2 linked regions of the Crateriforma spongiae genome follow. The protein of the gene in region 1 binds, or shares a complex with, the protein of each later gene. Links are inferred from orthologs where the notes say so. Each region holds a gene or a part of one and is shown in the gene's direction. Other genes may lie near its edges.

The links.
Region 2: the proteins of fliG (region 1) and fliM are in contact, whole or in part, in a crystal structure (PDB 4QRM), measured with the Thermotoga maritima proteins. The link is inferred for Crateriforma spongiae from one-to-one orthologs. Residues at the interface, in WP_004082903.1 of Thermotoga maritima: Phe122, Ser125, Glu126, His127, Pro128, Gln129, Thr130, Val133, Glu157, Arg161, Leu164, Leu165, Arg167, Ser169, Glu171, Val172, Glu175, Ile176, Asn179, Lys182; in WP_004081085.1 of Thermotoga maritima: Tyr124, Leu127, Asp128, Ile130, Met131, Gly132, Gly133, Pro134, Glu136, Pro139, Arg141, Thr144, Glu145, Ile146, Glu147, Ser149, Ile150, Lys153.

The regions. Positions count from the first base shown.
Region 1 is NZ_JAAXMS010000001.1:1,047,887-1,058,739, reverse strand. What follows is about bases 3,764-6,684. They hold fliG (flagellar motor switch protein FliG), read left to right. Parts: upstream 3,764-4,677; coding sequence 4,678-5,691; downstream 5,692-6,684. Other genes in these bases: HFP54_RS03950 (glycosyltransferase family 4 protein), read right to left, coding at 5,759-6,684; HFP54_RS03960 (6-pyruvoyl trahydropterin synthase family protein), read left to right, coding at 3,920-4,444; HFP54_RS03965 (triphosphoribosyl-dephospho-CoA synthase), read left to right, coding at 3,764-3,923. Also shown: HFP54_RS03985 (ClpP family protease), read right to left, coding at 1-269; rnpA (ribonuclease P protein component), read right to left, coding at 464-883; HFP54_RS03975 (DnaJ C-terminal domain-containing protein), read right to left, coding at 1,000-1,977; HFP54_RS03970 (alpha/beta fold hydrolase), read left to right, coding at 2,077-3,009; more of HFP54_RS03965, read left to right, coding at 3,042-3,763; more of HFP54_RS03950, read right to left, coding at 6,685-7,384; HFP54_RS03945 (hypothetical protein), read left to right, coding at 7,928-8,950; HFP54_RS03940 (polysaccharide biosynthesis/export family protein), read left to right, coding at 8,981-10,363; HFP54_RS03935 (glycoside hydrolase family 2 protein), read right to left, coding at 10,499-10,853. UniProt on the Bacillus subtilis protein: One of the proteins that forms a switch complex that is proposed to be located at the base of the basal body.
Region 2 is NZ_JAAXMS010000003.1:298,654-309,427, reverse strand. The notes cover bases 5,187-8,028. They hold fliM (flagellar motor switch protein FliM), read left to right. Parts: upstream 5,187-5,973; coding sequence 5,974-7,083; downstream 7,084-8,028. Other genes in these bases: HFP54_RS09200 (glycoside hydrolase family 2 protein), read right to left, coding at 7,146-8,028; HFP54_RS09210 (glutamate-5-semialdehyde dehydrogenase), read left to right, coding at 5,187-5,737. Outside these bases: beta-galactosidase GalB, read left to right, coding at 1-381; HFP54_RS09230 (family 16 glycosylhydrolase), read left to right, coding at 560-1,435; HFP54_RS09225 (alpha-L-fucosidase), read left to right, coding at 1,514-2,995; HFP54_RS09220 (LysR substrate-binding domain-containing protein), read right to left, coding at 3,037-3,921; HFP54_RS09215 (DUF167 domain-containing protein), read left to right, coding at 4,019-4,318; more of HFP54_RS09210, read left to right, coding at 4,463-5,186; more of HFP54_RS09200, read right to left, coding at 8,029-9,578; HFP54_RS09195 (PAS domain S-box protein), read left to right, coding at 9,786-10,774. UniProt on the Bacillus subtilis protein: One of the proteins that forms a switch complex that is proposed to be located at the base of the basal body.

The DNA.
Region 1 (10,853 bases):
TCGTAGATCGCCAGAGTGGCGGTGACACTGCCGCCGGGACTGTTGATGTAAAAGTGGATGTCTTTGCGGCGATTTTCGCTTTGCAAATACAACAGTTTCATCACCAGTTCGTTGGCGTTGCCGGTATGAATCTCACCCTGCAAAAACAGGATGCGGTTTTCCAGCAGCAAATCGCCCAACGTCATTTGACGCTGGCGCTGGTAGTTCTGATAGGAATATCCGCCGGCCATTTGCGGCGGCAAAATGTCAGAAGCCGATGAAAATTCCATTCAACTCACTCTGTCGGTGATGGGGGTCGCGGGATAAGGACGACGTTGGTCGCCAGGTTGGTTTGTTTGGACCGTTCGCGGCAGGCATCGGGACCATTGCGTTAGTTTCGACATTGTCATCGATACGGCAAGTGGTTGGCCACCCGTCCATTGATAGGCTGCTAGGGGTGTGTCTGTCGTGAAACACGCGCGGATCAGGATGTGGATTGACGATACCGCTTGACCGCGCGTCGCGATAAACGTGGCAGCGATCGCCGAATCGCCTGATACGTTGCCGATGCACCTTTCTTGGGCCGAACGACGTACTGCCAACCGTCGTGAAACTCGCTGGGCTGAGTTCGAAAAGATTCTCGTATCCAACGCTTCCATCGATTGCGAACCACCGCATTGCCCACCTTTTTCGGAATGGTGACGCCCAACTGGGCTTTCGCATCCGCCAGGGATTGACGCTGCCGGGGCCGAATCGGGCTTGCAAACATCACCAACACGTCGTCGGCAACGCAAACTCCCGTCCGCATCAATCGAGTGAACTCTTGCGGGCGACGGACGCGACGCGACTTGGGGAACGTCAGGGCGTCCTGGGGAAGTCCTGGTTCGGCTGGTGTTGGCTTCAAAGGACAGGTTCCAGCAAATCGATACCACAAAAGGGGCTCGTACACGCCGCGGTTCGGTTGCGGCGCGGTTGGGTAGCAGCAAGGTTCGGTAGCGGCACGCGAAGCGACCGCCACCGTCAAAACTGCAAATCGTCGCGGTCCGGCGGCGGATTTCGTTCGGCAAAGGATTCAATCAACTGCTTGGATTCGTCGTCGATTTGGTCCGGTAGCTGAATCTGAAGTTCGACCAACAGGTCGCCCGGGTTCGCACCAGCTTTGGCAACCCCGCGTCCTTTGATCCGCAGCCGTTTTCCGCTGCTAGTTCCCGGCGGGATTGACAGTGTGACCGTACCTTGCGGCGTGGGCACGTCGACTTTGCCGCCCAAGACCGCTTCGCCAATCGAGACGGGCAATCGCAGTTCCAGGTTCTGGCCGTTCCGCTTGAAATGTGGGTGCGGCGACACCTTGATCAGCAAAATCAAATCGCCGGGATCACCTCCACTGGTCGAAGCGTGGCCTTGCTGTCTCAGGCGAATCTTTGACCCCGTTTCGACGCCGGCGGGAATGGTGACCGACAACTTTTCTTGCTTGCCACCGCGGTGCAGATAGAACTCCGTCTTTCCGCCCGTGACGGCCATCGAAAAAGGTATTTCCAGCTCGTGCCGCAGATTGGATCCGCGTCGCGGCGGTGCAGCAGCGGTCCGGCCACGCCCCGGACGACCTCGCGCCGGGCCTGCACCACCACCCATCAGTTGCTCGAAGAAATCCGTGAAGCCGCCTTCGAACGGATTGCCTCCCGCCTTTGCCGCGCCGGCGCCGCCGAAAATCTGTTCCAAATCCAGCCCGTCAAACGAAGCTCCGCCGGCCCCCGGTTGCCAACCGCCGGTGCGGATTTTTTCAAAGTCGGCGCCGTACCGATCGTAAGCGGCGCGTTTTTCTTCGTCGCTGAGAACCTCGTAAGCTTCCTGGACGCGTTTAAACTTCTCCCGTGCCGCGTCACTGTCTTTGTTGACGTCGGGATGATATTTCCGCGCGAGCTTGCGGTACGCTTTTTGAATTTCGTCCTTGTCGGCGGTTCGACCGACGCCAAGGGTTTCGTACAGATCTTCGGCCACTTCAATCCTGGGGTTTCCGAATCGACTTTCGTCGTGTCAGATTGACACAACAACACGGATTCCACCAGCGGTAGCAAATCGCGATCCGAAACGAGTGAAATGGACATGATCGCCCAGGACCTGCTGGCATACGAATCAAAATCTTTGAGGGTCGACGGCCTGTCCGGATCAACCTGGACAATGCGGTATCTGGACGAAGGCCCGACGTCGCATACACCGTCCGATCAGTCGGATTCGATTCCGTCCGATTCCGGTCCCATCCTGTGCGTCCACGGGAATCCGACCTGGAGTTTCTATTTTCGTCGCGTCGTCCAGCGGTTCAGCTCTGCCCGTCGCGTTGTGGCGGTGGATCACCTGGGCTGTGGACGCAGTGACAAACCGGCAAAGTCTGAATTTGACTATTGCCTGGCATCACACCGCGACAATTTGGTCCGGTTGATCGACCAGCTGGACTTGAGCCAGACAACGTTGCTGGCCCACGATTGGGGCGGTGCGATCGGCTTGGCTGCGTTGTGTGAACGTCGCGACCGATTCAAGAGGATTGTGTTGCTGAATACGGGCGCTTTCCCGCCGCCCTATTTGCCCCTGCGGATCGCCGCCTGTCGCTGGCCGTTGGTCGGGCCGCTGGGCGTGCGTGGGTTCAACGCGTTCGCTCGAGCCGCGCAGACGATGACGGTTTCGCGGCAACCGCTGCCGCCGGACGTCCGCCGCGGCATGATCGCCCCCTATGACAGCTGGGCGAATCGTGTCGCGATCGACGCCTTTGTCCAAGACATTCCGATGCATCGGTCGCACCGGACGTTTCCGGTGTTACAAAAGCTTGAATCGGAGCTGCCGTCGCTTTCCGGTCTTCCAATCTTGTTGATCTGGGGCATGCAGGATTGGTGTTTTCGACCCGAATGCCTGGAGCGTTTCCAAGGGCACTGGCCCAACGCCACTGTGGTGCCGATCGAGGATGCGGGGCACTATGTGCTGGAAGACGCACCGAACGAAACTCTGAATGCGATCGACGAATTTCTGCAATCGACGTGAATGACAACAGCCCTCTGAATGCTTTCGCGCCGATGATTCACACGGTGGGCGATGCCGTCCGCTGGGCCTGCGTTCTTGAGGCGACCGCTCCGAAACCAGGCAACGTGCATCCGGGCCGCGTATTTGATGACCTTTCGTTCGCACACTTTGCCCAGGCAGCAGAAATCGCCGCGGTCCAGCTGACTCGCACTGATCTGGGTTGGGGCCAACGAATCGAATCCACTGTGGTGCAGACACGGCGGGTAACCGGCACGAATGTGAATCTGGGAATTGCTTTGTTGATCGCCCCGTTGGCGGAAGCGGTCATGCGAACCAATTTTCTGGCATCGGTGGGCAACCAATCGCCATGGTCGCGTTTTCAGTCGGTCACGAATGTGCTGTCGTCGATCAGCGTCCGACAGAGCAGGGCGGTCTTTCGTGCAATCGCCCATGCAATGGCCGGCGGGATGAACCCGAGTGACGAATCAGACGACTTGGAAATGGACGTCCACGACGACCGAGCAAATCATGATGATCTGATGGCCGCGATGCGTCTGGCTTCGAAACGTGATGGGATCGCCCGGGAGTACGTCAACGGATTCGATGGACTGCTTCACCAAATGACACCGCTATTGAAGCATTGCATCGATGAAACGGGTGACACGATCCAAGGAATCTGCTTGGCGCAACATCGATGGCTGCAAGAAAACACCGACTCGCTGATCGGCCGCAAATGCGGGACGGAAATCGCGTTGAATGTCCGGCAGTGGTTCCGCGAAACCGACTGTGAATCCCCGTCTTCGATCCGGACATTGGACGAACGTCTAAGATCAGATGGGAACCGTTTGAATCCGGGTACCACCGCCGACCTTCTGGCGGCAGCACTGTTTGTCCTTCTGTGTCCCACTCCATTGCAATCCGAAAGATCAGCGTGACACACTCCACCGAACAACCTGTGTTCCGAGTCGACGTCAGCAAAGAACAATTTGTTTTTTCGGCGGCGCATTTCATCACCTTCGCCGGCGACATTTGCGAAAGGATCCACGGCCACAATTACGGCGTCCGCGTGTCGGTCGAAGGTCCTTTGGACGAAAACCGCTACGTCGTCGACTTTATCGCGTTGCGTGATGCCGTTCTTGCGGAAACGGGAAGCCTGGACCATCACGTCTTGTTACCCGACCGGCACGCCCAGATTCGAGTGACGAAGGATGAAAAGGAAACCACGGCGACATTTCGAGACCGCCGCTGGGTTTTTCCAAATGAGGACTGTGTCCATTTACCTGTGACCAACACCACGGCCGAAGAGTTGGCTGAGTACATCGGTCGGCGGGTGATCGATCAAACGTTCGACAAATTTGGCGACCACTTGTCGTGGATCGAAGTCGCCGTGGATGAGAACCAGGGCCAGTGGGGCGTCTGTCGTCTGCCTTGGAAACGACCGTCTGCCTCCCAGTAGACGGTTTCAGCTCAGATTCAGTGACAACCGTCACTGTTTGCCTTGCCGGTATGGTTCAAGTCACCACTACAGGCTCTAGCTCCGTCGAATCCGGCAAATGCGTCGCGTTATCGCCGGATCGATCCCCAAAACGTCGATAAGCCGAAAGACGCCAGGATGGCGAAGCAGCTTCAATCGAAACAGCGTCAATCGGGCCAGACCGGGCTGACGCGAACGCGAAGGGATTCCTCACGGTGCAGACGGTCAATACCGATAACGACGGGCTTCGCAAAGCGGCCATCTTGTTGATGAGCTTGCCGACCAAGACTGCTGCTCGGATCATGCAGCAGTTGCCGCCGCGATTGATCGAACAGATCAGCATTCGCATCGCGCAAACCGAATCCGTCGGTGGCGATGACCAAGAAATCGTGATCGCGGAATTTCTGACCAGCAAAGCCAGTTCGATTTACGCCAGCCCGGGCGGCTTGGAGCGAGCAAAGGAACTGATCAAGGAGGCATTGGGACGCGACGCATCGGAACTGATCGGCAATTTGCAGCAAACGATCGAATCGATGCCTTTTGCGTTCGTCAAAAAGGTGGATTCGCAGACGCTGATGCAATTCATCGGCGAAGAACATCCGCAAACCATCGCGTTGCTGTTAAGTCACGTGCCCGCGTCATACGCCGCGGAAGTCTTGGGTGGCCTGGATTCCGAGAAGCAACTGGATGTGATTCGCCGGGTGGCTTCCATCGGCCGCACCAGTCCCGATGCCATCGAGGAGCTGGAATACGGCCTCGAACAACGCCTATCCAGCATGGTGAATCAAAGCCACACGTCCGCTGGGGGCGTGGAAAGCGTCGCCGAAATCCTGAACGTTTGCGAACGCTCCGTCGAACGGATGATCATGGAATCCCTGGGTCGCGACGAACCAGAACTCTCCGATGACATTCGCCGGCTGATGTTCGTTTTCGAAGACATCGCCAAGTTGGGCGATCGCGATATTCAGGCCTTGCTGAAAAACGTCGAAACCGCTCAGTGGGCGATGGCTTTGAAGGGGGCCAGCGAAACGCTTCAGGAAAAAGTCATGAAGAACATGAGTTCACGTGCCGCCGAAAACCTGAAAGACGAGATGGGATTCCTGGGAAGCGTCCGCGTCAGCGAAGTGGAATCCGTCCAGCAGAAAATCGTCGACATCGTACGGCACCTCGAAGATACCGGCGAAATCTCTCGTCCCAGTGGCGAAAACGAAGAGGAATACGTCAACTGACCGACGGTTCATGGCACCGTCCATCTTTCACCAAAACCTCGGTCCGTTACCTCTCCACGAGCAAGTGCTAGGAAGACGAAACCGCGTGAGATGCCGAATCCACTTGTGGCTGTTCAGCAGTTTCGCCGGCTTTGGAAGCCACGGTCTCGGAAGTCTCGGTTTCCGGACGGCTGACCGGAGCGACCATTGTACCTTTGCCCTTCAGCTGGCGGCGTTCCAAGTCCAACATAATCTTGGTGATCGGACCTTTGCTTTCGTCCAATTTAGTTAGGAAATCTTCCAGGTTTTGGTAAATCGCGGTGCTCTTGCCCAACGCGACCAGCTCCAATTTGCCAACTGAAATGTCGACCATTTCGTCGCCGTTCTGACGTTCTGCGAACAACGGCACTTCCATCACCATCTGCTGGGCACGCTCGGGAAGACGCACACTTTGCCAAGTTGCGTGATAACTCTCGTGAAGCCAAGGCATGGAAATATTGACCTTCATCTTGGCCAGATCGTGCTTCTTCGCGAACTCGACCAACGGTTCCCAGACCAGTTCCCAAGGCGCATCCCCCTGGAGTTGCAATCGACGATGCTGCTTGGACTGCTCACAACGTTCGGGATGCATGAAAAACGATTCGATGAAGTGTGCCGCGCGATTAAAGATCAACCGGGCTTCGCTGTGTCCAAATGAACGTGTTTGGATCAGTACCGCGATCACCAAAATGACGCCAAGCATCGCCCACCACGGTTCGCTGTAAACCTCGCCCAATACCGCGACCACGGTCGTGACCAGACAGGCCAGACCAACCACGATCAAAAGCCCGTGTGGCCCATATTTCAATTGCAGCAGGTGGTGCATATGACCACGATCGGTCGCGTAGATGCTGCGGCCCGTCAACCGACGCCGCACAATGGCGGCTGAGGAATCAAACAGCGGGATCGCAAGAATCGCCAACGGTGCCGAAGCCAGAACGGTGGATTCCTTCAAGCTGGACCAGATCGCCAAGGTTCCCACGAACAGGCCGATCATCATGCTGCCGGCATCGCCAAGGTAAATACTGGCGGGGGGTTTGTTGTAAACCAGGAAGCCGAGCAAGGCGCCCGCGAGTGCAAAACCGACCACACCGGAGAGCGACGAAGCCCCGACGAACCCTAAAATACCTAGACCAACGGCGATAATCATTCCGACCGTACTGGCCATCCCGTCCGCACCGTCAATCAGATTCAGTGCGTTGACCGCCAACAGCAACCAAAGCATGGTGACGGGAATGCTGAAGGCTCCCAGCTTGATTTCGTACCCAAACAATCCGATCTGGTGGATCTGAGTTCCCGCCCCGATCATCAACCCGATGATCACGATCTGCAGCAGCAGCTTCTGCCGTCCTCGGAGCGACCAAGCATCGTCGATCAGCCCGACAGCCATGATGGCCAGTGCCGCCCCGAAAAGTACGTACCAACGCATCTGGATCGTCCCCAGCGAGTGGTAGCCCAGGGTTCGGTCCAGAATTAGAGACAACGCAAAAGTGATCGCCACCGCCAGATAGACAGCGACACCGCCGGCCAAAGCGACCGGCTTTTCGTGCACTTTTCGCTCGGCATCGGGACGGTCCACCAACCCAACCGTCCGCGCAAATGCCCGGACAATTCGAACCAATAACAGCGAACAAGCGAGGGAAAGGATGAACGAAATCGCAATCATCCACTGCATAGTGTGTTCCGCCGTGATGAAATCAGAGTGGGAGTAGCATGTTGAGCAGGCGTCTGATCGTCGGTGTCCGAAAGCTTTGCCCAATTCCATCAGCCATTCGAAACCGGCGATCGACCATCAGTATAAAAGTCCCCTCCACCAAACGAACCCGTGCATCGATCAAATTCCTTTAGATTTCACGCGGGAAACGCTAGTTTTTGACTGACTTGTGCAATCCGCCCAATCGATACGGCTCATTGCGTCGCCAACGCGACACACTGGCGAAACCTGAAGAAAAGTGGAATTTCGTACACAGCCCCAGCACACAAAAGACTGCTATCGGCCCCCACCACCGGCCTGTCTTGAGGCGTCGGATCCCGACATTCCCGATGTCTGTCGCGACAGTGCAGAGCATTCTCAACGGTCCAGCCCGCGTTTCCGTCACTTTTGGCTAATCCGCAACGACGGTAACGACGATTTGTATCCCAGGAGGGGGTCCTGTCGTTCCGTCAGGTCCCTTGCGTAAAGACACATCGAATGCCGCCAGCAGCCAAGGGGGGCCCAATGGCGATTCGCAAAATGACGGTAACGACCGCGTCAGCGGAATCTGTTACCCATAGCGACACTTCATCAACAAGCAGCTCCCGGTCCGACAAGCCGGATTCGTCGCGTCGTCGACGTTTCCGACTGCTTGCCAGCGGTTGTCTGGGTCTGGCTTTGGTCGCATCGACCGGCTGCACCATGTTCAACACGGCCACGCAGTCACTGTGTGACGAAGGCTGCCTGAATGACTTCATGATGTCCCATCATCATCGAGTCATGGCCGCCCGAGCTTGGCAACGTGAGAAGAAATGCTTCGGCAACCATCGCAATCTGCGTGATATCAAACGCGGATTCATGGACGCCTACAAAGACGTCGCCAAGGGCGGGACCGGATGCACGCCGACCGTCGCACCCCGTGAATACTGGGGATGGCGGTACCAATCGGCCAACGGTCACGCCGCGGTGAACTCATGGTTCCAAGGTTACCCGATCGGCGTCAAAGCGGCCGAACAGGACGGTATTGGCCACTACGCCAGTATCCAAATGACCAACTTACCGACGCGGCAGACATCCACGCCCGGAACGATCAATACGATCGCAGAGGCGAAACCGGAGCCGGCGAAACCTTCCGTCGCAGAAATGATCCCAGTGCCGGGAGGCTATATCAGCCAAAACGGCGACTTCTACGACAAGAACGGAAACCTGGCCGGGAAAGGCACGGTCGTCGACCGTGCCATCGGAGAGCCGGTTGAAAACGCGGTGCAAATTCCCGCCATCGTCGAAGCTGACGATCAACCGGTCGACGTGGCGCCGTTGGAGGCGGACGTAGCACCGACGCAAGCCCAGCCGCCGGCCGTTTCACTGAATTTGAGCGATCAGGTCGGTGCGACGCCAATCCAAGCCGACGCCTATCGGTTGGACGAACCCAGTCAAGAAGAAATTGATGCCGTTATCGACGACATCTTTGGCAAACCGCAGTCTCCAGCGTCTGACGACGCGGAAGACACGAACACGTTCGAGTCGATTCCGTTCACCTTCGAGTGAGCTGATAGGCCTTAGCAAGAGAGTTCAAGGATGACTAAGACACTTTCAGCCGGCCGGCGGATCCATCGCTGCATCAGGACGCTGCGAACCGCCGCAACCGCGCTTGCCGCCGGCGTCGCCGTGACGGCAATCACCGGCTGCAGCACGTTGACTCAACCGATCAACGGGGTGCCCGCGAATCGACTGCCTCCGGAATTTTTCCCGGAGCCTAAAAACGACTTGGTCCCGGTCGACATCTCTTTGCTGTCGCTGGAACCACCGCGTGAATACTTGCTGGACGGTGGCGACATTTTGGGCGTTTACATCGAAGGCGTTCTGCCTTTCAACCCGCCCAACGAGCCGCCGGAACCGCCGCCGGTGAACTTCCCAGAAGCCGACAACACGCTGCCGCCATCGATCGGATACCCGATCGCTATCCAAGACGATGGAACGCTGGCGCTGCCGTTGATCGAGCCGTTGGACGTCGCAGGGCTGACCCTGGAACAGGTGCGTGACAAGATCCGCGATGCCTACATCGATGAAGAAATCTTGATCGAGGAAAAGGCTCGGCCGATCGTGACGCTGATCCAAAAGCGGACCTACAACATCATCGTCATCCGTGAAGACGGCTTGGGTGACGGTCGCACGAGCAGAGGCCTTCAGTCGCAAGACGTCGCGTCGCAGTTCATCCGTGGCGGCAGCGACCGCAGCGGTAGCGGTTCGATGGTCAAGCTGAATGCGTACGAGAACGACATCCTGCACGCTTTGGTCGAAACCGGCGGTCTGCCTGGCTTGAACGCCAAGAACCAGGTCAAGGTGCTGCGGGCCAATCGTGCGAACCAAGAGAAGTATCGCGAGTTCGTCAAACAGTTCTATGCACAGCAAGAATGTTTGCAGCGAGACCCGTGCTACTGTCCGCCGGAATTACCAGAAGACCCGTCGATCTTGAGGGTGCCGCTACGTGTCCGTCCGGGTGAATTCCCCGACATCAGCGACGAGGACATCACGCTGAATGATGGCGATATCGTGTACATCGAATCGCGTGAAACGGAAGTCTTCTACACCGGTGGTTTGTTGCCGGGTGGTGAATTCCCGCTGCCTCGTGACTATGACTTGGACGTGCTTGGGGCCTTGGCTCTGGCCGGTGCCGGAGTCGGTGGTACGGCTCAAAACAGCGGTGGCGGAATCAGTCTTGGCCGTTCGCCGGTCGCTGGTGTGCCGCCGGGACGCGTCTACATCCTTCGCAAACTGCCGTGCAACCAGCAAGTCGCCATCGAGGTTGATATTTCCGAAGCGACCAACAATCCGGCCGCTCGGGTGCTGATCCAGCCAGGTGACGTGGTGCTGCTGCAGTACAAGTGCGAAGAAGAAATCATCAACGCCGGTATTGGAACGTTCTTCACCTTCGGGATTGCTGAGATCTTGAGAAACTAAGAACTCGTCTCCGAACAGACTGAACCGATCAACGCTCTCGAGAAGCATGCTTCTCGGGGGCGTTTTTTCGTTGCCAGACTGTCGTACCCGCTCCAACCATCAGTCGCAGCGACAAACTTAGATCGCCCCGACCATCTATGGCTGATCCTTTGAAAACGCTCCGGCGCGAGGAACGCCATCGGCAGAGTCCGAGGATGCATCCCCTTCGCCGATCATCGACGGGAAGAAGCGGTAGTAGTTGCCGTAGGTGTACTTTAGGTTCGCTTGGGATCTTGTTTTACCCATCGCCGCCATCCGCAGACGTGCCTGTTCCTGATCGCCGATTAGCAACTGGTATTGATTGCTGGAAAGCACAGCTCCGTCAGCATCCAGCAAAGACAGCGACACGTTAAACGAGTCCTCGACCGTCGCATCGACCTGCCACTTCAGTTCGCCGATCGCGAGCGAACTGTCTTCGTCCACCGAAGCGACATCAAATTCATTGACCGCC
Region 2 (10,774 bases), on another replicon or contig:
TCGGTCAGTCATAAAAAGTTCGTCACCGCATCCGACCCGAAACAGATCCGGCTTTCGGCCGACCGATCCGAAATCGCCGCCGATGGAATGGACCTGTCTTTTGTCACGGTTCAGATCCAAGACGGCGAAGGCAATTTCTGTCCGCGGGCCAACAACTTGGTGAAGTTCAGCATCGAAGGACCTGCTGAAATCGCAGCGGTCGGCAACGGAAATCCCGCATCAACCGAACCGTTCCAAGCGGATCAGCGGTACGCATTTAACGGTTTGTGCATGCTGATCGTGCGATCCAAAGCGGACACCGCCGGCGACATCAAGATCACTGCCACCTCCGAAGGGCTTGATCCGTCGACGTTGACCTTGCATTCGACCCGCAACGATTGATCGAACGTTTTCAAGCGACTGCGTTTTTGCTTCGCTTGACGGGCGGGCATGCATCGCCTTTGCAGGCATCCATACCCGCTTTCCTGCGGAAACCAACATAGGTTTCCGTCGAAACCTGACGCCGTTTGATTCAACGCGTCAACCTTTCCCGCCTTTCCCATTCCCACCCAGGTCTTCCATGACACTGCTCACCGTTCCAAATCGATTCCTGTTTTCCGCCCTGGCGTTTCTTTTTGCTTTCCAATCCATCGCTGTTGCGGAACCACCAACACCACCGGAAGGCTATCGGTGGGTTCCCGATCCAAGGTTCACCGACGAATTCGACGGGGACCAATTGGACGCTGACAAGTGGTACGACCACCATCCGACGTGGAAAGGACGATCCCCGGCAAAGTTCATGGCTTCGGCGGTATCGATCGTCGACGGCAAACTGCGGATTCGAAACAGCGTTCTGGACCACCCCGATGGGCCATACACCATCGCAGGCGGCGCGGTTTGCTCCAAAAGCAATCAAGCACACTTCGGGTACTACGAAGTACGCATGAAAGCATCGCAGGTGTCGATGTCATCCACATTTTGGTTTTCCAATCGTGGACGCAAAGTAGGAGATCGCTGGATCGCGCAAGAATTGGATGTCCAAGAAACCATCGGTGGTCCTAAGAAGCATCCGAATCGACCGTTCGGCATGTTTTCAAACACGCACGTTTGGATTCGCGAGAACGGCAAAAAATATTCGAAGTCTCAACCCGGCCAAAGCGAATTCAAGGTATCAGCCGCCGACGAATTCCATATTTACGGCGTCTGGTGGGTCGATGCCAACACGGCGCACTTTTATCACAACGATGAATTTCAGTTCACACTTCACCCGGACACGTCGATCGTCAGCGAACCGTTCACCGACCCGATGCAGTTGAACATGGTCACCGAGACGTACAACTGGGAAACACCACCGACACCGAAAGAACTAAGCGACGACACAAAGAACGCGACCTATTACGACTGGGTTCATGGATTCCGACTGGAACCCGTCCAACATGATCAAACAGCGTGGTGATTCCATCGTTTGACTTGGTGTCACCGCGGAAACGTTATTGGTTTTCCAATCCTCACCTTCCATCCAGCAACACGATCCATGAGACACATTGCATTTGCTTTGATGACGTTTGCCGCTGCGGTAAGCGTTTCCAACCGACTGTCAGCCCAAGACTTCAAGCCCGATTGGCAATCATTGGCCGCACACGATGAGGCCCCGGAGTGGTTCAAGGATTCCAAGCTGGGGATCTATTTCCACTGGGGCGTCTACGCGGTTCCGGCCTATGGCAGCGAGTGGTATCCGCGCAACATGTTTTTGAAAGGCCATCAGGTCAACAAGCATCATGTGGATGTTTACGGCGATCCGGGAAAATACGGCTATCACCGCTTTGTCGACCAGTGGCAAACGCCCGAATTTGATGCGACCGAATGGGCCAAGCTGTTCAAAGCTACGGGGGCCCGTTTTGCCGGACCAGTGGCCGAACACCACGATGGTTTCTCGCTGTGGGACAGCCAGGCGACACCCTGGAACTCCGTGGACAAAGGCCCCAAACGCGATCTGCTGGGTGAATTGACCGAAGCGATCCGTGCCGAAGGTATGAAAACCATCGCCACGTTCCATCATGCTCGGAATTTTTACGGCCACTTTGAGGGAATGGTCAAAGATTATCCATCGGCCAATGAGAACGATGAAACCGCGATCTTGTACGCCCAAATGCCGGCGGAGCAGTTCCATCAAATGTGGTTGGACAAATTGGCCGAAGTGATCGACCAATATCAACCCGACATCATTTGGTTTGACAGTTGGCTGGACCGGATCCCCGAGACCTATCGCCAGGAGTTCGCCGCCTATTATCTGAACGCGGCAAAGACCTGGGATCGCGACGTGGTGATCGTTCGCAAGCAGGAGGATTTGCCGTTGGACATGAGCGTGCTGGACCACGAAAAGTCTCGTGAACCACGCGCGGCGGAAAAGGTTTGGATGACCGACGACACGATCAGCACGGGCAGTTGGTGCTATACCGATTCACTGAAAATCAAACCCACGCGCAAGGTGGTTCATGCTTTGGTCGACACGGTGGCCAAAAACGGCATCGTCCTGTTGAACATTTCACCGATGGCCAACGGCCGGATCCCCGACGACCAACGCCAAGTGTTGGCCGAACTGGGCGAATGGATGGACGTCAACGGCGAAGCCATCTATGCGACACGCCCCTGGAAGGCGTACGGCGAAGGACCCACGGTCGAACCCGAAGGCGGATTCAAGAAGCACGGCGAATTTTTGAAGCTGGAATACTCCGCCGCTGATGTTCGGTACACACAAAGTAAAGACGGCACCACCGTTTATGCGATCACGCTGGGGCGGCCCGAATCCGCGATCCAGCTGCAATCGGTCCGTGTGAAATCAGCGGGCGACCAAGCCGCGGTACAACTGCTGGGCCATGACGGCACACTGGCTTACGCAGTGGACGACCAAGGTCAGCTGACCATCCAGATGCCGGCAATCACCGCTGACGATCTGCCCTGTGATTGCGCGTACAGTTTCAAGCTGACCGGCTTTGAATTGGACGCCGCGGAATAGGCCCCATTTTGCTTGCGTCGTACTGCGGTGGCGGCGGTGGATCATCCGCTCGCCGCCGCACCGACATGATGGATCACGGCGTCGGCGAATTCACTGGTCGCACGAATCGACGCCTCCTCACTAGCTTGCAACAGGCAAACGCTGCGTCGGATCATCGGACTTTCGATTCGAATTCCCGACAGGTCGGTTCCGGTCATCGCCAGTTCAGGCAAGATCGTCGGTGGTCCTCCGGCGTTGGTCACTGCCAGACACCCGGCTACCGATGTCATTTCCACGGCCACTTGTAATTCGACATCATTCTGTGCAAAGGCCGCGTCGATCATGCGACGCGTGCAGAAGTCTTTGGTCATCAAGCACAGCGGTTCTCCCGCCATCTGGTCCAAACGGATTCGTCGGCGATTGGCCCACATGTGATCGGCCGGAACGATCAGGACGAACCGTTCGCCGAACAACCATCGGCAGTGCAATTGCCGTCGCGTCGGTTCGAAGGAGATCCCGAGATCGAGGCTGCCATCAACCAGTCCATTTTCCACGTCGTCCGCCGACAATTCGTGGACGACCAACTGGACACCGGGGTTTTGGCTTTTGAACTCCGCAACGACTGGCGGAATCAAATACGCACCCACGGTTTGAACCACTCCCACTCGAATCCGCCCACGCAACAGTTGATCGAACTCATCGATCGCAGCCTGGCCTTCGTCCAACACGTTGATCGCACGCTGGGCGTATTCACCGAACAGCACGCCGGCTTGAGTCAGCCGAATACCCCGTCCGGCGCGTTCGAACAGCGAACACCCCAGTTCTTTTTCCAGATCCTTCATCTGCTGTGACAGTGTCGGCTGGGACACCAGCAGTTCTTCGGCAGCGATGCGAAAACTGGTGTGGTTGGAAATCGCCAGAAAATAACGCAGGTGTCGCAGTTCCATTTACACTTTGCCACAGACCGATAGGATAGAGCGATCAGACCGACGGCAATCATAACCGAAGCCGACCGACGTCACGATCCGCATTGCGTCCACAGCCATGATCCCGATCGAACAACGCGACGATGAACTGCGATTCGACGTTCGCGTCACGCCCAAAGCCAAGCGTGCAAAAATCGGGGGCCGCCACGCCGACGCACTTCGGGTGGCCGTCACATCGCCGCCGGAAGACGGAAAAGCCAACGCGGCGGTCATTCAGGGATTGGCCAAGTTTTTGAAAATCGCAAAATCGAACATTGCCATCTGCGGCGGCCAGACGAGTCGATGCAAACGAATTGCCGTGCGATCGATGACCGAAACAGAACTTCGGGACCGTCTGCGAGACGTCATTGACGCCTGATCCGCTTATTTGAGCCCCTCAGATTCAGACGCTTTCACCGTGAATCATTGCGATCCGGCCGCCTTGCGTTGACCCTTTCGCGGTTCACACTGACAATGACCACGACGTTCAACCGCCGACCGCCCCACATTCGAACGACCGTCCATGTCGACCACCACTGAAATTGATCTTGCCGGATACTGTGCTGAAACCGCCCAGAAAGCCAAAGCAGCGTCATACGAACTTGCCAACATCGATACGGAATTGAAAAACCGTTGGCTCTTCGATTCGGCCGATCGGCTGGTCGCGAACTTGGACACGATACTGCAGGCCAACGCGAAAGATGTGGCCGCGGCCCCCGATTACAACTTGACCGATGCTGCGGTGGATCGGCTGCGTCTGGACAAGAATCGCGTCGATGGCATTGCACAAGCCCTTCGCGAAATCGCCGCGTTGGCGGACCCGATCGGCGAAGTCATCGACGGGTTCACGCGTCCCGGCGGATTGCGGATCGTCAAGCGACGGGTGCCGCTGGGCGTGGTCTTTTTCATCTACGAAAGCCGACCGAACGTGACCGCCGATGCCGCAGCGATTTGTGTCAAAAGCGGAAACGCCGTGATCCTTCGCGGCGGCAAAGAAGCCATCCACAGCAGCCGCGCCATCGTCGAATTGCTGCAACAGTCGGCACGGGAAATCGGATTGCCCGGGGATGCTGTCCAACTGGTCCAAACGACGGATCGGCAAGCCGTGGGCCAGTTTCTTTCGATGTCCGATTGCATCGATGTGGCGATTCCCCGCGGCGGCGAAGGCTTGATCCGCCGTGTCACCAGCGAAGCGACGATGCCGGTGATCAAACACTTTGACGGCAATTGCCACGTTTATGTCGATCGCAATGCCGACGTCCCGATGGCGGTGAACATCATCGAAAACGCCAAGTGCCAGCGAATGGGTGTTTGCAACGCCTGCGAATCCTTGTTGATCCACGCGGACATTGCGAAAACGGTTCTGCCGGCGATCGCCGAACGATTGTCGTCGTACCCGATTGAAATGCGATGCGACGACCGTGCGGCGAAATTGGTTCCGGGTTCGGTGGAAGCTCAAGAATCCGACTGGTCGGCAGAGTACCTGGGACCGATCATCAGTGTCCGCGTTGTCGATTCGTTGGACGAAGCGGTCAGCCTGATCAATCGATATGGGTCCCATCACACCGACGCCATCGTGACCGACAATGTGCGGGCCGCCGAACAATTCACCAGCGGCGTCGACAGTTCAGCGGTCATGGTGAACGCCAGCACGCGATTCAACGACGGTGGAATGTTCGGACTGGGTGCCGAAATCGGTATCTCGACCGACAAGTTTCACGCTCGTGGACCGTGCGGGCTGCGTGAATTGACGACGTACAAGTACATCGTCCAGGGCGACGGTAATATCCGCACCTGATTGGTACCGACGGGCCGCATCGACGATCTCAACCTGAAGGGATTCTCTGCACGCCGGACGGTGCTAGATGGCGTGTTTCACGGCGTTCCCGAGCTTGCCGACGGCTCGTTTGCCGATCGCGATGACGGGCAATTCTGGACTCGCATCGCCGGACCGACATCGCGTATTCTTTGCGGGTGCTGTGGACACGCCTGTCGAATCCGCGGTCCCGCAAACCAGGACGGTATTTCGCTGCCATGTCGGACGAATCACTTAGCCAGAATCAGGTCGAAAGTCTGCTCCGGGCCATGGAGGGCATGGGGGAAGACGACGGTCCACCCGAAGCCCCCAAGTTCACCGACGAAGGTCCGCCCGAACCGGTATCCGCAGGGGCTCGCACCGCATCGTCCCGGCAACCCAGCGGCGCGCCGTATCACCACGGTGTCGGTGATGCCAGAGTCATGGCGTATGACTTCAAACGTCCCGAACGGGTCGGCAAAGAACAGATGCGGGCGATGCAATCGCTGCATGAAGTCATCGCACGAAACTTCGGTGCGTCGGTCAGCGGCATGCTGCGGACGATGATCGAAGTCAAACTGCTTAGCGTCGACCAACTGACCTACAGCGAGTTCGTTTTCAGTCTGGACAACCCCAGTTGCTTCAACGTCATCAGCACCGAACCGCTGGACGGCCACTGGATCCTGGACGTCAATCCGGCACTGTCATACACGATCATCGACCGCATGCTGGGTGGCGATCCGGTCCCCGGCGAAGTCATTCGGCGACCGTTGACCGAGATCGAAACACGCTTGATGGGTCGCGTCGTCAAGTTGTTCTTGAGTCATTTGAAAGATGCCTGGCAGAACATCATCGAACTGGACCTGTCGGTCGACAGCACCGAAAGCAACCCACAACTGGTCCAGATCGTACCGCCCAATGAAGTCGTGATCCTGGTCAGCTTTGAGGTCGTGATCGGCAAGAATCGCGGGATGTTAAATCTGTGTATTCCGTTCAACACGGTCGAAAAATACAACTCGCAACTGTCACGCAATGGTTGGGTGGGTTACGGACGCGAAGCACCGACCGAAGAATCGCGACGCCAAATCGAATACAACCTGGATGAAGCGCCCGTCAACGTGGTCGTCACCCTGGCACGATCCAAGATCAACACCAGCGATTTGCTGGCGTTGAACGTGGGTGATGTGATCGCGACCGAAAAGGAAGTCACTGATTCCTTGGAACTGTCCATCCAGGACGTGCACAAGTTCAACGTGCGTGCCGGGGCTTTCAAAGGCAAAAAAGCGGTCCGCATCGACACGGTGGCGGAAAAACCGCAGCGCAATGCTGGCGGTCCTCCACCACGCTAGGCGACGCATGATTCGTTTCAACTCCGACGTCCGCGTCGGGTGCGACGCACCGATCGACGCATCTACTTGGCGTCGTTTACCGAGGACTCGTCGCGGGGCACCGACAACAAGGCAAAGTCGACCAAGTTGCCTTCGTCTTCTTTGAACCGGGACACCTTCAGTGCGATGACGTTCGTCCCATCAACCAGTGCATCGACCGCGTTCGGCGGCAACAACACCGTGCTGTAGGGGACATAACCGGCGCGGTCGCTGTTGGTGATGTTCATCATCGTTTTGCCGTTGATCGAAAGCTCCCAACGACCGGTCCCCACGGTGTGCATGGCCAGCCGTTCGGGCTGCGTTGACAAATCAAACTCTCCGCGAATGCGGACCGGGCCTTTATCGGCGGTACGCTGTGGCCGGAGGCTATCGTCAGGGCGAACTGAAAACGCTTCGCCCTGCGACACGTCGACATCGGCCGTCCGCCAACGCGGTGTCGGCTTGCCCGACCAATCGGTCCACGTCTTCGATGACAGGTCGATCAAAGGATCACTGTGGATCGGATGGTACAGTTGCCGATGCATCCGTCGCAAATCATCGGCCGCGATCTTGCTGATTTCCCGGTCATAGGTCAGCCACCCATTGCACTCATGTTCGACGTCGGAGATCTGGGTGTACACCGCCGCGTTCAATCCGTGCGGCTTCATCAAACGTAAATTGGTCAACCAAGTCTGATAGCGTTGCTTCCAAGATTCAGGATTGGCGTAACCTTCGCGTCCTTTTTCGCCTGCCGGATTAACGACGGGCCGAAGCGTTTGATCGGCATGCCAGCGATGGCCATCGATCAACACGTTGAACCCGCCACATTCACCACACAAAGTCGCGCGGTCATCGAAGTTCCATCCATGGGCCGGCGAGATGTTGAAGGAATAGTCGTGGTTGTCATAAAGATCACCGACCGGATGATCGGTCCAGCCACTGGCACAGGTCACCAAACGACTGGGATCCAGGCCCTCGGTCCATCGCGTCAGTCGTTCGGTGTCATATTGGCCCCAGCCCTCGTTGAACACCACCCACTGAATGATCGACGGGTGGTTGTACAGATGGCGGACCATTTCCACCTGTTCTTGTTCCCACTGTTGTCCGCTTTCGGCTGTGATCTTGGAATCAAACTTGCGTGTGCAAACGAAGTCTTGCCAGACCAGCAGGCCTTTGCGATCGGCTTCGTAGTACCAAGCACGCGGATGCACCTTGATGTGCACTCGGACCATGTTGCATCCGATGTCTTTCAGATATTGCAGGTCATAGCGCACCGCGTCCTCTGATGGTGGCGTCATCGCGCTTTCGGGCCAGTACCCTTGGTCCAGCGGGCCGAATTGAAAGATCGGCTGGCCATTGAGATGAATACGTTGGATCCCATCGTCGTCGACTTGGGTATCGATGGTTCGCAATGCAAAATAGCTTTCGACGCTATCGATCACCCGATCGTCGCGTCGCAATTGGATCGACAGATCATGCAGATTCGGATCATCCGGTGACCACAGCTGGAACTGGTCATCCAAGTCGATTCGAATCGCCTGTCCCGGTCGTCCGTCGACCACATGCGCTGCATCACCGGCAATCAGGCGAACCGTCATATCGTTGGCGGGGTGATCCGTATCCACGCGGACCTCAATGGCGTTCTGATGTGCGACGGGCGTGATCTTTAGTTGAGCAATCGAAGCCGACTTGGGCACCGGTTCCATCCAAACGCTTTGCCAGATACCGCTGTTTGGGTTGTACCGGAATCCTTTTCTGGATTCCGGCAAAGCTTGCTTTCCGATCGTCTGGTCACCCATGTTGGTCGGGTCCCACGCGATGACGACGATCTGCTGTTGGTCACTGACATTCAATGCATCGGTGATGTCACAGGAAAACGGAACGTAGCCGCCACGGTGATCGGCAACTTTGGTCCCGTTGCACAGCACGATTGCGTGCCAGTCGACCGCTTCGAAGTGGACCAGGATTCGATCGTTTCGCCAATCGTCGGGAATGCGAATGGACCGACGATAGAACATGACCTGTTGCGGACGCACGCTGCGATTGATTCCCGACAGCTGAGTTTCAGGGCTGAAGGGGACCAAGATCTTTTTATCAAACGCACTGGGCAGATCGGGAATTCCATCAGCCAGCGGATCTTGCGTGGCGTTTTCAATTCGGCCCCCGGTCCAACGCTGCGAATCGCCGCCAAGGTGAAAATCCCACAAACCGTTCAGCGATTCCCAACGGTCCCGCTTCATCCCCGGCCGCGGGTATTCACGCCATGCGTTGTCCGCGGTGACATTCCGCCCCCACCGTGTCATCAGGTCAAACTGGTCCGGTTCGGCCGCTCGGTCCACGGGATTGGAAACACGCGTCGGCTGCGCCGCGGACCAAGGATGGTGCACCAAGAAAAACAGGCCGACACAAAAGACTGCGACGACGGGTCGCACCTGTGATGTGGCACAAAACAGGCCATTGATTCGAAGAAAACTCACGACGAAAAATCCGTATACCAAGGCGGGAATTTGGGGGTGGGGCGGTGCGATGGACGAGCCATCCGGCCGATCAACAACAGATCGCTTCACCACGCAGCACATACGAACCGTGGGACCACAACTCGACACTGCGTCGATAAGACGCGTTGCCCCAGGGTCGGTTTCGGTGATGGAAGCACCACTACTTTGTCGTATGTTAAATGGATCATGAACGGTGTAGCGATTCAGGCCGATTCGATTCGTCAGGAAATCTTTGATCGATTTGGGACGATTCCGAGTTTCTTTGAGTTGTCATTCCCCACGCCCGAGTTGGCTTGGGACCTATGGCGTCAGGCTCAAGTCGCTTACTTGGATAACCCGCTGCCGTTTCGATTCAAGGAACGGCTGTTCGTCTATCTTTCGCGGTTTTGCAACAACCCGTACTGCCTGGGCAGGCACGTCGCAATGTTGCTGACGCCGAATCCGGCGACCATCGGCGCCAACGAAGGCCCCGGTGCCCACAGCGCGACCGATATCGCTGCACTGCTGGACGCGCCGGCCCCGAGTCGTCAGGAACTTCTCAGCCAAATGGACCGGCTAAACGACGTCGATCCGCCACTGGAACAATGGCCCAGCGATCAGCCCGCACTGGAACAATCGCTGTTCGTCTGCAGTGTGGCGACGTTTCTGCGTATCGGTGAAGCCGATCTTTGCTCGGCGGCGATCCGCAGTGCATTGGCGCCAGTTTGGTCCCAGCGTTTGGAACTGTTCCTGGCATTTGTTCGGCGAGCCCACGATTGGACCGAATCGCATCGTGAATTGAAACTGGAACCCGAGATCACCGCGTTGCTTTCCGCCCAACCCGCTTTGGCAAAATGGATGGACCGGTGGCGTCCCGGCGATGCGGTTCGGCTAAAGAACGAGTGGCACCAAGGCGTCACGGCCCCCGGCGATGCCATGGGGGGTTTCTTCGGCGAAATGGAACACGAACTGACGCGGTGGCGAACGTTTCGCAATGGCAAGCAAGATGCCGCCAGCGGCACCAACGACGACATCGCCTTGCTGATGCGAATTCAGAACTTGGCCATGCAGGCGACCCAGGTGGGCGTGCTGATCGCCGATGCCAGAGCCCCGGATTTTCCCGTCGTCTATTGCAATTCCAGTTTCGAGAAGATGACGGGATATCGCAGCGAAGAAATCGTCGGCCGCAATTGCCG